2 regions of the Streptomyces sp. NPDC057950 genome follow, and region 1 is predicted to be linked to the other one. Evidence: riboswitches for the same ligand, from Rfam matches in the RefSeq annotation. Region 1 holds a riboswitch; the other holds the start of a gene.
What was found. A riboswitch is a leader RNA that binds a small molecule or an ion and turns the genes downstream of it on or off. The one in region 1 is predicted to bind thiamine pyrophosphate.
Positions count from the first base shown of each region.

Region 2: it holds a riboswitch for thiamine pyrophosphate, as region 1 does, so the genes downstream of both, thiO (glycine oxidase ThiO) here and ACFVTC_RS32885 (thiamine ABC transporter substrate binding subunit) in region 1, are expected to answer to the same signal.

Region 1 covers NZ_JBHVPP010000023.1:97,759-102,097, forward strand. Annotated here, with positions in the region: gene rlmN (23S rRNA (adenine(2503)-C(2))-methyltransferase RlmN) at 89-1,195, shown strand; TPP riboswitch at 1,235-1,353, shown strand; gene ACFVTC_RS32885 (thiamine ABC transporter substrate binding subunit) at 1,431-2,513, shown strand; gene ACFVTC_RS32890 (ABC transporter permease) at 2,489-4,168, shown strand; gene ACFVTC_RS32895 (ABC transporter ATP-binding protein) at 4,168-4,339, shown strand, end outside.
Region 2 covers NZ_JBHVPP010000002.1:177,683-182,021, forward strand. Annotated here, with positions in the region: gene ACFVTC_RS05010 (thiazole synthase) at 261-1,055, opposite strand; gene thiS (sulfur carrier protein ThiS) at 1,059-1,259, opposite strand; gene thiO (glycine oxidase ThiO) at 1,256-2,434, opposite strand; TPP riboswitch at 2,432-2,543, opposite strand; gene ACFVTC_RS05025 (NAD(P)/FAD-dependent oxidoreductase) at 2,831-4,063, shown strand.

The DNA.
Region 1 (4,339 bases):
CGAAGTCGACGGGCTGCACCCGTAGGTGACCACCCCCACCCCGCTCCGGCCCGGGACGGTCGTGTTGATCTGCGACACTGGAAGGGTTATGCCGAAGCCCGGAGAACTCACATTCGTCGCCCCCCGCGCAGCCAAGAAGCCGCCGCGGCACCTTGCCGACCTCACGCCCGCCGAGCGTAAAGAGGCGGTCGCCGCGATCGGGGAGAAGCCGTTTCGCGCCAAGCAGCTCTCGCAGCACTACTTCGCCCGGTTCGCGCACGACCCCGCGGAGTGGACGGACATCCCGGCCGCCGCGCGCGGCAAGCTCCAGGAAGCGCTGCTTCCCGAGCTGATGACCGTCGTGCGGCATCTGTCGACCGACCAGGAGACCACGCGCAAGACCCTGTGGCGGCTCTTCGACGGCACGCTCGTCGAGTCCGTGCTGATGCGCTACCCGGACCGGGTGACCATGTGCATCAGCTCCCAGGCGGGATGCGGGATGAACTGCCCGTTCTGCGCCACCGGCCAGGCCGGACTCGACCGGAACCTGTCGACCGGCGAGATCGTGCACCAGATCGTGGACGGCATGCGGGCGCTGCGGGACGGCGAGATCCCCGGAGGCCCGGCGCGGCTGAGCAACATCGTCTTCATGGGCATGGGCGAGCCGCTCGCCAACTACAAGCGGGTGGTAGGCGCCATCCGCGCACTCACCGACCCCGAGCCGGACGGCCTCGGGCTCTCCCAGCGCGGCATCACCGTGTCGACGGTGGGACTGGTCCCGGCCATCCACCGGTTCTCCGACGAGGGCTTCAAGTGCCGCCTCGCCATCTCCCTGCACGCGCCGGACGACGAGTTGCGCGACACCCTCGTCCCCGTGAACACGCGGTGGAAGGTGCGGGAGGTGCTCGACGCGGGCTGGGAGTACGCGGCCAAGTCGGGGCGCCGGCTCTCCATCGAGTACGCCCTCATCCGGGACATCAACGACCAGGCGTGGCGCGGTGACCGGCTCGGGCGGCTGCTCAGGGGCAAGCCCGTGCACGTCAACCTCATCCCGCTCAACCCGACCCCGGGCTCGAAGTGGACCGCCTCGCGACCCGAGGACGAGAAGGCGTTCGTCGAGGCCATCGCGGCCCACGGCGTGCCGGTCACCGTCCGGGACACCCGGGGCCAGGAGATCGACGGGGCGTGCGGCCAGCTCGCGGCGACCGAGCGGTAGTCTGACCCGGCACGTACATTTCCATATTCCGACATCTTCATATTCCGACAGGGGAGCGCCACAGCGCTGAGAGTGCGGCAGCCGGAGCACCGGTGGGCCGCAGACCCTCTGAACCTCGCCCAGGTCATTCTGGGTAGGAAGTTCGGGCATCACTCAAGCTGTTGCGCCCTGCCCGGGAACCGCCGAGTTCCCGGGCAGGGCCGCGTCTCTTCCTGGTCACCCCAGGAGGAATTCAGTGAGCACCAAGAAGAGGACGACCGCGGCCGTGGTCGTCGCACTGGGCCTCGTCACGCTGTCCGCGTGCGGCTCGTCCGGCTCCGGCGACAAGGCCGCCGGCCCCGGGACCGTGACCCTCGTCAGCCACGACTCCTTCGCCTACTCCAAGAGCGTGCTGCACGCCTTCGAGCAGGAGTCGGGCTACAAGGTCAGGATCCTCAAGGACGGAGACGCCGGCCAGGCCGTCAACAAGGCCATCCTGACCAAGGACAACCCGCAGGGGGACGTCTTCTTCGGCGTCGACAACACCCTGCTCTCCCGCGCGCTCGACAACGGGCTGTTCCAGCCGTACGAGCCCAAGGGCTCCGACCAGATCGTCCAGCGCTACCGGGTCGACGAGGGCAAGCACCGGGTCACGCCCATCGACTCCGGCGACATCTGCGTCAACTACGACAAGGCCTACTTCAGCAAGCATCACCTGGCGCCGCCCACCTCCTTCGACGACCTGATCAAGCCCGCGTACAAGAACCTCCTCGTCACCGAGAACGCGTCCACGTCCTCGCCCGGCCTCGGATTCCTGCTCGGGACCGCCGCGAAGTACGGGGACGCCGGGTGGCAGGACTACTGGAAGAAGCTCAAGGCCAACGGCGTGAAGGTGGTCGACGGCTGGGAGCAGGCCTACAACGACGAGTTCTCGGGGTCCGCGGGCGGCAAGAAGGCCAAGGCCGACCGGCCGCTGGTCGTCTCGTACGCCTCCTCCCCGCCCGCCGAGGTGATCTACGCCGACCCGAAGCCGAAGACCGCGCCGACCGGGGTCGCCGACGGCACCTGCTTCCGCCAGGTCGAGTACGCGGGGCTGCTGAGCAACGCGAAGAACACGAAGGGCGGCAAGGCGCTCCTCGACTTCCTGATCAGCTTCAGGTTCCAGGAGGACATGCCGCTGAACATGTTCGTGTACCCGGTCCGTGAGACCGCCAAGGTGCCCGAGGTGTTCGTGAAGTTCGGTCCGCAGGCCGAGCACCCCGAGACCCTGGCCCCGGCCGAGATCGCCAAGAACCGTGACCAGTGGGTCAAGTCGTGGACCTCGCTCGTACTGAAGTAGCCGAGGCGGCGCCCAGAAGGCGCGGGAGCGCGACGCGGCTGTGGCTCATGGCCCTGCCGGTCGTGTTCTTCGGCGTCTTCTTCGCCTACCCCGTCGCGGCGATCGTGGCCCGCGGTCTCGAGGCCGACGGGGTCTGGCGGCTCGGACGGATCGGTGAGGTGGTCGGCCGGTCCGACATCCGGCACGTGCTGTGGTTCACCACCTGGCAGGCGCTCGCCTCGACAGCGCTGACCCTGCTGATCGCGCTCCCCGGCGCCTACGTCTTCGCGCGCTTCGACTTCCGGGGCAAGCAGGTTCTGCGCGCGGTGGTGACCGTCCCGTTCGTGCTGCCCACCGTCGTCGTCGGTACGGCGTTCCTGGCGCTGATCGGCCGCGGCGGACTGCTGGACGGCCTGTGGGGTGTTCGGCTCGACACCACCGTCTGGGCGATCCTGCTCGCGCACGTCTTCTTCAACTACGCGGTGGTCGTCCGCACGGTCGGCGGGCTCTGGTCGCAGCTCGACCCGCGACAGGAGGAGGCCGCGCGCGTGCTCGGCGCCTCCCGGTTCGCGGCCTGGCGCACGGTGACGCTCCCGGCCCTGAGCCCCGCCGTCGCCGCCGCGGCGCTCATGGTCTTCCTCTTCACCTTCACCTCGTTCGGGGTGGTCCAGATCCTCGGCGGGCCGACCTTCTCCACCCTTGAGGTCGAGATCTACCGGCAGACCTCGGAGATCTTCGACCTCGCGACGGCGGCGGTGCTGACGATCATCCAGTTCGTGGCCGTCGGCGCGATCCTCGCCGTCCACGCGGGGACCGTACGCCGCCGGGAGACCGCCCTGCGTCTGGTCGCCCCTGAGACGACCGCCCGCCGGCCGCGCGGGGCCGGGCAGTGGGCGCTGCTCACGGGAGTGCTCGCGAGCATCGCGGTCCTGCTCGTGCTGCCGCTCGGAGTGCTGGTCCAGCGGTCCCTGGACACCCCCGGGGGCTTCGGGTTCGGCTACTACAGGGCGCTGACCTCCGACGACGGCGGCATCTTCCTGGTGGCCCCGATCGAGGCGATCGGCAACTCGCTGGAGTACGCGCTCGCCGCCACCGCGATCGCCGTGGTCATCGGAGGTCTGGCAGCCGCCGCTCTCACCGGCCGCGCCGGTCGTCTCGTGCGGGGGTTCGACGCACTGCTGATGCTGCCGCTCGGGGTGTCCGCCGTGACCGTCGGTTTCGGGTTCCTGATCGCGCTGGACGAGCCGCCGCTCGATCTCAGGAGCAGCTGGATCCTGGTGCCGCTCGCGCAGGCGCTGGTGGGTGTCCCCTTCGTCGTACGGACGATGCTGCCCGTGCTGCGGGCCGTGGACGGACGGCTGCGGGAGGCGGCGTCGGTGCTCGGGGCCTCACCGTGGCGGGTGTGGCGGGAGGTCGACCTGCCGATGGTGCGCAGGGCGCTGCTGATCGCGGCGGGGTTCGCCTTCGCCGTGTCGCTCGGCGAGTTCGGGGCGACGGTCTTCATCGCGCGCCCCGACAACCCGACTCTGCCGGTCGCGGTAGCACGGCTTCTCGGGCGCGCCGGTGACCTCAACTACGGACAGGCGATGGCACTTTCGACGATCTTGATGGTGGTGTGCGCGGTGGCGCTGCTGCTGTTGGAGCGTATGCGGACCGACCGGACAGGGGAGTTGTGATGGCGAGGCTCGTCACGAAGGCGACGTCCGGGACGACGGATGCGGGTGCGGGTGCGGGTCCGGGTCCAGGAGCGGCGGCGCCGGAGGTCCTGCTCGGCGTCGAGGCGGCGACCGTGCGCTTCGGAGGCCGGCCCGTACTGGACGCCGTCGATCTGGAGGTCGCCCGGCACG
Region 2 (4,339 bases), on a different contig from region 1:
TGTCGTGGCCCGTACCGGGGCGGGACTGCAGCCGACCTGTGACGCACATCGCGCCGAACGGGTGACGCGGGCCGCTCCGCCGGCGCCGGCCCTCGGCGCCCGGAACCCCGCCCGCTCCCACTGGCCGGAAACCGCCGCCCCGCGGCCACCGGGAGGAGCCCGTGACGGGACGGCCCGGGGTGACGGCGGGCCGGCGACCGCCCCGTAGTGGCACCCAGGGAGCCCTGAGGCAGACGGGACACTCGCGGCACGCCCTAGAACTAGAAGGCCGGCCTCTCGGGATCCAGCCGCGCCAGGCCCTCCGCGGGCGAGGACGCCGAGGCGAAGTGCCGCCGGGGAATCCGCCCCGCACGCCGCGCCAGACGTCCCGCCTCCACGGCGCGCCGCATGCCCTCGGCCATCAGCACCGGTTCCTGCGCACGGGTGACGGCCGAGGCGAGCATCACACCGGCGCACCCCAGCTCCATCGCCAGCGCCGCGTCCGACGCCGTACCCGCCCCCGCGTCCAGGATCACCGGCACGCGCGCGTGCTCCACGATCAGCTCGAAGTTGTGCGGGTTGCGGATCCCCAGGCCGGACCCGATGGGCGAGCCCAGCGGCATGACCGCCGCGCACCCGACGTCCTCCAGCTTGCGCGCGAGCACGGGGTCGTCGTTCGTGTAGGGCAGCACCGTGAACCCGTCGTCGACCAGCGTCTCCGCGGCGTCGAGCAGCTCGATCGGGTCGGGCAGCAGGGTGCGCTCGTCGGCGATGACCTCCAGTTTCACCAGGTCGGTGCCGAGCGCCTCCCGGGCAAGCCGCGCGGTCAGCACCGCCTCGCCCGCAGTGAAGCACCCCGCGGTGTTCGGCAGCACCCGGATGCCGAGCCGGCCGAGCACGGACAGGACGGAGCCGTGCGCCGCGGGATCCACCCGGCGCATCGCGACGGTCGTCAGCTCCGTCCCGGACGCCACGAGCGACCGTTCCAGCACGTCGAGGCTGGGCGCGCCTCCCGTACCCATGATCAGCCGGGACGAGTAGGACGTACCTCCGAGGACGAACGGATCGTCGGCCATGGGTCAGCCTCCTTGGACAGCGGTGAGGACCTCGACACGGTCTCCCTCGCGCAGGGACGTGGCGGACCACTGGGTGCGCGGGACGACGGTCTCGTTGAGCGCGGCGGCGACGCCGGAGGGCGCCGCCGTGAGGGTGGCGACGAGCGTGTCGAGGGCGGTGCCCGCGGCGACGAGCCGGCGCTCGCCGTTGACGAGGATGTTCATACGGGCTGCTCCGTGCGTGTCGGGCTGAACCGGTGGGGAGTGAAGGGGCGCGCTTCCTCGGGGAGCTCCCCCGAGGCGAGGACGTGCGCCATGACGTCCCCGGTGACGGGGGTGAGCAGGACGCCGTTGCGGTGGTGGCCGGTGGCCAGCAGCAGTCCGTCGAGCCCGGTCGGGCCGAGCAGCGGAGCGTTGTCGGGCGAGCCGGGGCGCAGTCCGGCCCGGGTCTCGGTGAGCGGCAGTTCGGTGATCCCGGGCACCAGCTCATGGGCGTCGCGCAGCAGCTCGTACACGCCGCCCGCGGTCACCGTGGTGTCCCAGCCCAGCTCCTCGCTGGTCGCACCGACGACGAGTTCGCCGCTCTCGCGCGGCACCAGATAGACCTGGCTGCCACGGACCACGGCCCGCACGGTGCGGCTCAGGAAGGGCGCGTACCGCTTCGGCACGGTCAGCCGCAGCACCTGCCCCTTCACCGGGCGCACGGGCGGCCTCACGTCGTCGGGCACGCCCTCGAGCCTCGCGCTGAGGCTGCCCGCGGCCAGTACCACCTGCGTCGCCGCCAGCACGTCGCCGCCCGTGGTGACGATCCCGGTGGCCCGCTCCCGGACCACCGTCAGCCGCTGAGCCCAGGTCCGGTGGAACACCACCCCGGCTCGCTCGCACGCTGTGACCAGGGCCTTCGCCAGGCGGCGCGGGTCGATCTGGTGGTCGCCGTCGACGCGCAGACCGCCACGGACACCGGGCGCGAGCATCGGTTCCAGCCGACGGCACTCACGGCCGCTGAGCCACTCCGACGCGAGCCCCGAACGGTTCTGCAGGGCGTGCAGTTCCCGCAGGTGGGCGCGGTCGTCGGAGTCCAGGGCGACGGCCAGCGTGCCGCACCGGCGGTAGCCGAGATCCTGGCCCGTCGCCTCGGTGAGCTCGGCGACGAAGTCCGGATAGCGGCGCGCGGAGGCGAGGTTCAGGCCCAGCAGGGTCTGCTCGCCGTAGTGGAGCTCGGTGACGGCGGCGAGCATTCCGGCGGCGACCTGCGCGGCCCCGCCGCCGGGTTCCGGGTCCACGACCGTCGTGGTGAACCCGCGCTGGGCGGCCCGCCAGGCCGTGACCAGGCCGATGATCCCGCCGCCCACCACCAGGACGTCGGACGTGACGGACCTCTCCGCCGGTGTACGCGACATGGGCGTCCAGCCCCTCCCTTCGCCGGCATGACCCGGATCAGGTTCGTACGGTCGGAGGCCGCCAGCCTCCCTCTCAGCCCGGTGCGTCCGGGCTCCCGCGAGTGCTCTACGTCGACCACCCTAGCTCGCCGCCGCGTGCCTCAGTAAGGGAGCCTCCGCCCATGGCCCATGCGCGCGACGGCCCCGTCCGGCCGCGGCCGGCGGAGAGCGGGGAGGGGGGGTCGTGGACGGGCGGCGGGACGAACGTGGCGGTCCGGATCGAGCGGATCGACGACCCCGACCAACCCGCACGGACCGCGCGCGCCGGACGGACCCGCCGACACCGGGCCGCATTGTGGAGCAGGTCACTGAGCACGTCCGCTGACTGACGGATTGTCAGGTGTCTATGGTGATCAGGTGAGCGAGCAGACGCAGGGGCAGAAGCAAGGGCCTACGGCACGCCGGGTCGTCATCGCGGGCGCGGGCATGGCCGGCGTGCAGACCGCGGTCGCCCTGCGCGAACAGGGATTCACCGGCGGTGTGACACTGATCGGCGCCGAGCCGCACCAGCCGTACGACCGGCCGCCGTTGTCCAAGGCGGTGCTGCTCGGAAAGGCCGAGCACTCCGCCTTCGACATCGACTTCGAGGCACTGGGCATCGAACTGAGACTCGGCTGCGAAGCGCTGGGCCTGCGCCCCGGGGACCACGAGCTGGACACCGCCGCGGGACCGGTGCCCTACGACCTCCTGGTGCTGGCCACCGGCGCGGAACCGATCCAGCTCCCCGGCGCGGAGGGCATGCCCGGCGTCCATCTCCTGCGCACCCTGGACGACGCCGAACGGCTGCGCCCCGTGCTGGCCCGGCAGCACGACATCGTGGTGGTCGGGGCGGGCTGGATCGGAGCGGAGTTCGCCACGGCGGCGCGCGAGGCCGGGTGCGCGGTGACGGTCGTCGAGGCCGCCGACCGGCCACTGGCCGGGGCACTGCCCGCCGAGGTGGCCGCGCCGATGGCCGCCTGGTACGCGGACAGCGGGGCCTCGCTGCGCACCCACGCGCGCGTGGAGCGCGTCGAGCCCGGTGCCGTGGTGCTCGACGACGGGTCCCGGGTGCCCGCGGGCGCCGTGGTCGTCGGCATCGGCGCCCGGCCCGCCACCGCCTGGCTGGCCGACTCCGGCATCGAGCTCGGAGCCCACCGCGAGGTCGTCGCCGACAGTCACCTGCGCACCTCCCTGCCGGACGTCTACGCGGTCGGCGACTGCGCGTCCTTCCCCTCGGGCCGGTACGAGGAGCGCCTCCTCGTCCACCACTGGGACAACGCCCTGCAGGGACCGCGCACGGTGGCGGCGAACATCATCGGCGAGGCCCCGGTGGCGTACGACCCGGTTCCGTACTTCTGGTCCGAGCAGTTCGGCCGTTTCGTCCAGTACGTCGGCCACCACGCGCCCGCCGACACGACCGTCTGGCGCGGCGGCTCCTCGGGCGCCGCCTGGACGGTCTGCTGGCTGCGCGACTCCCGCCTCGTCGCGCTCCTGGCGGTGGGGCGCCCCCGCGATCTGGCCCAGGGCCGCCGTCTGATCGAGGCGGGCATGCCGCTGGACCCGGAGATCCTGTCGGATCCTTCACGTCCGCTGAAGGACGCCACGGCCTAGGCGGGCACCCAGGCCCCCGTTCGGGCGGCGACGCGAGGGGCCGGGCCTGCCCGGCCCGGTGGGCTCCCTCGCCGGGGGGGCGGCCGGGCGACCGGGGCCGACGAATCCCGCCGAGCCGCTCGCCCGAGGGCGGCCCTGCGGCCCTGCGGCCCTGCGGCCAGGCAACCGGGCAACCGGGCAACCGGGCGGCCGGGCGGCCGGGCGGCCAGACAACCGGGCGGCCGGGCGGCCGGGCGAGTGAACCCGCCGGATCCGCTCGCCGCGTGGCCCGCGCCC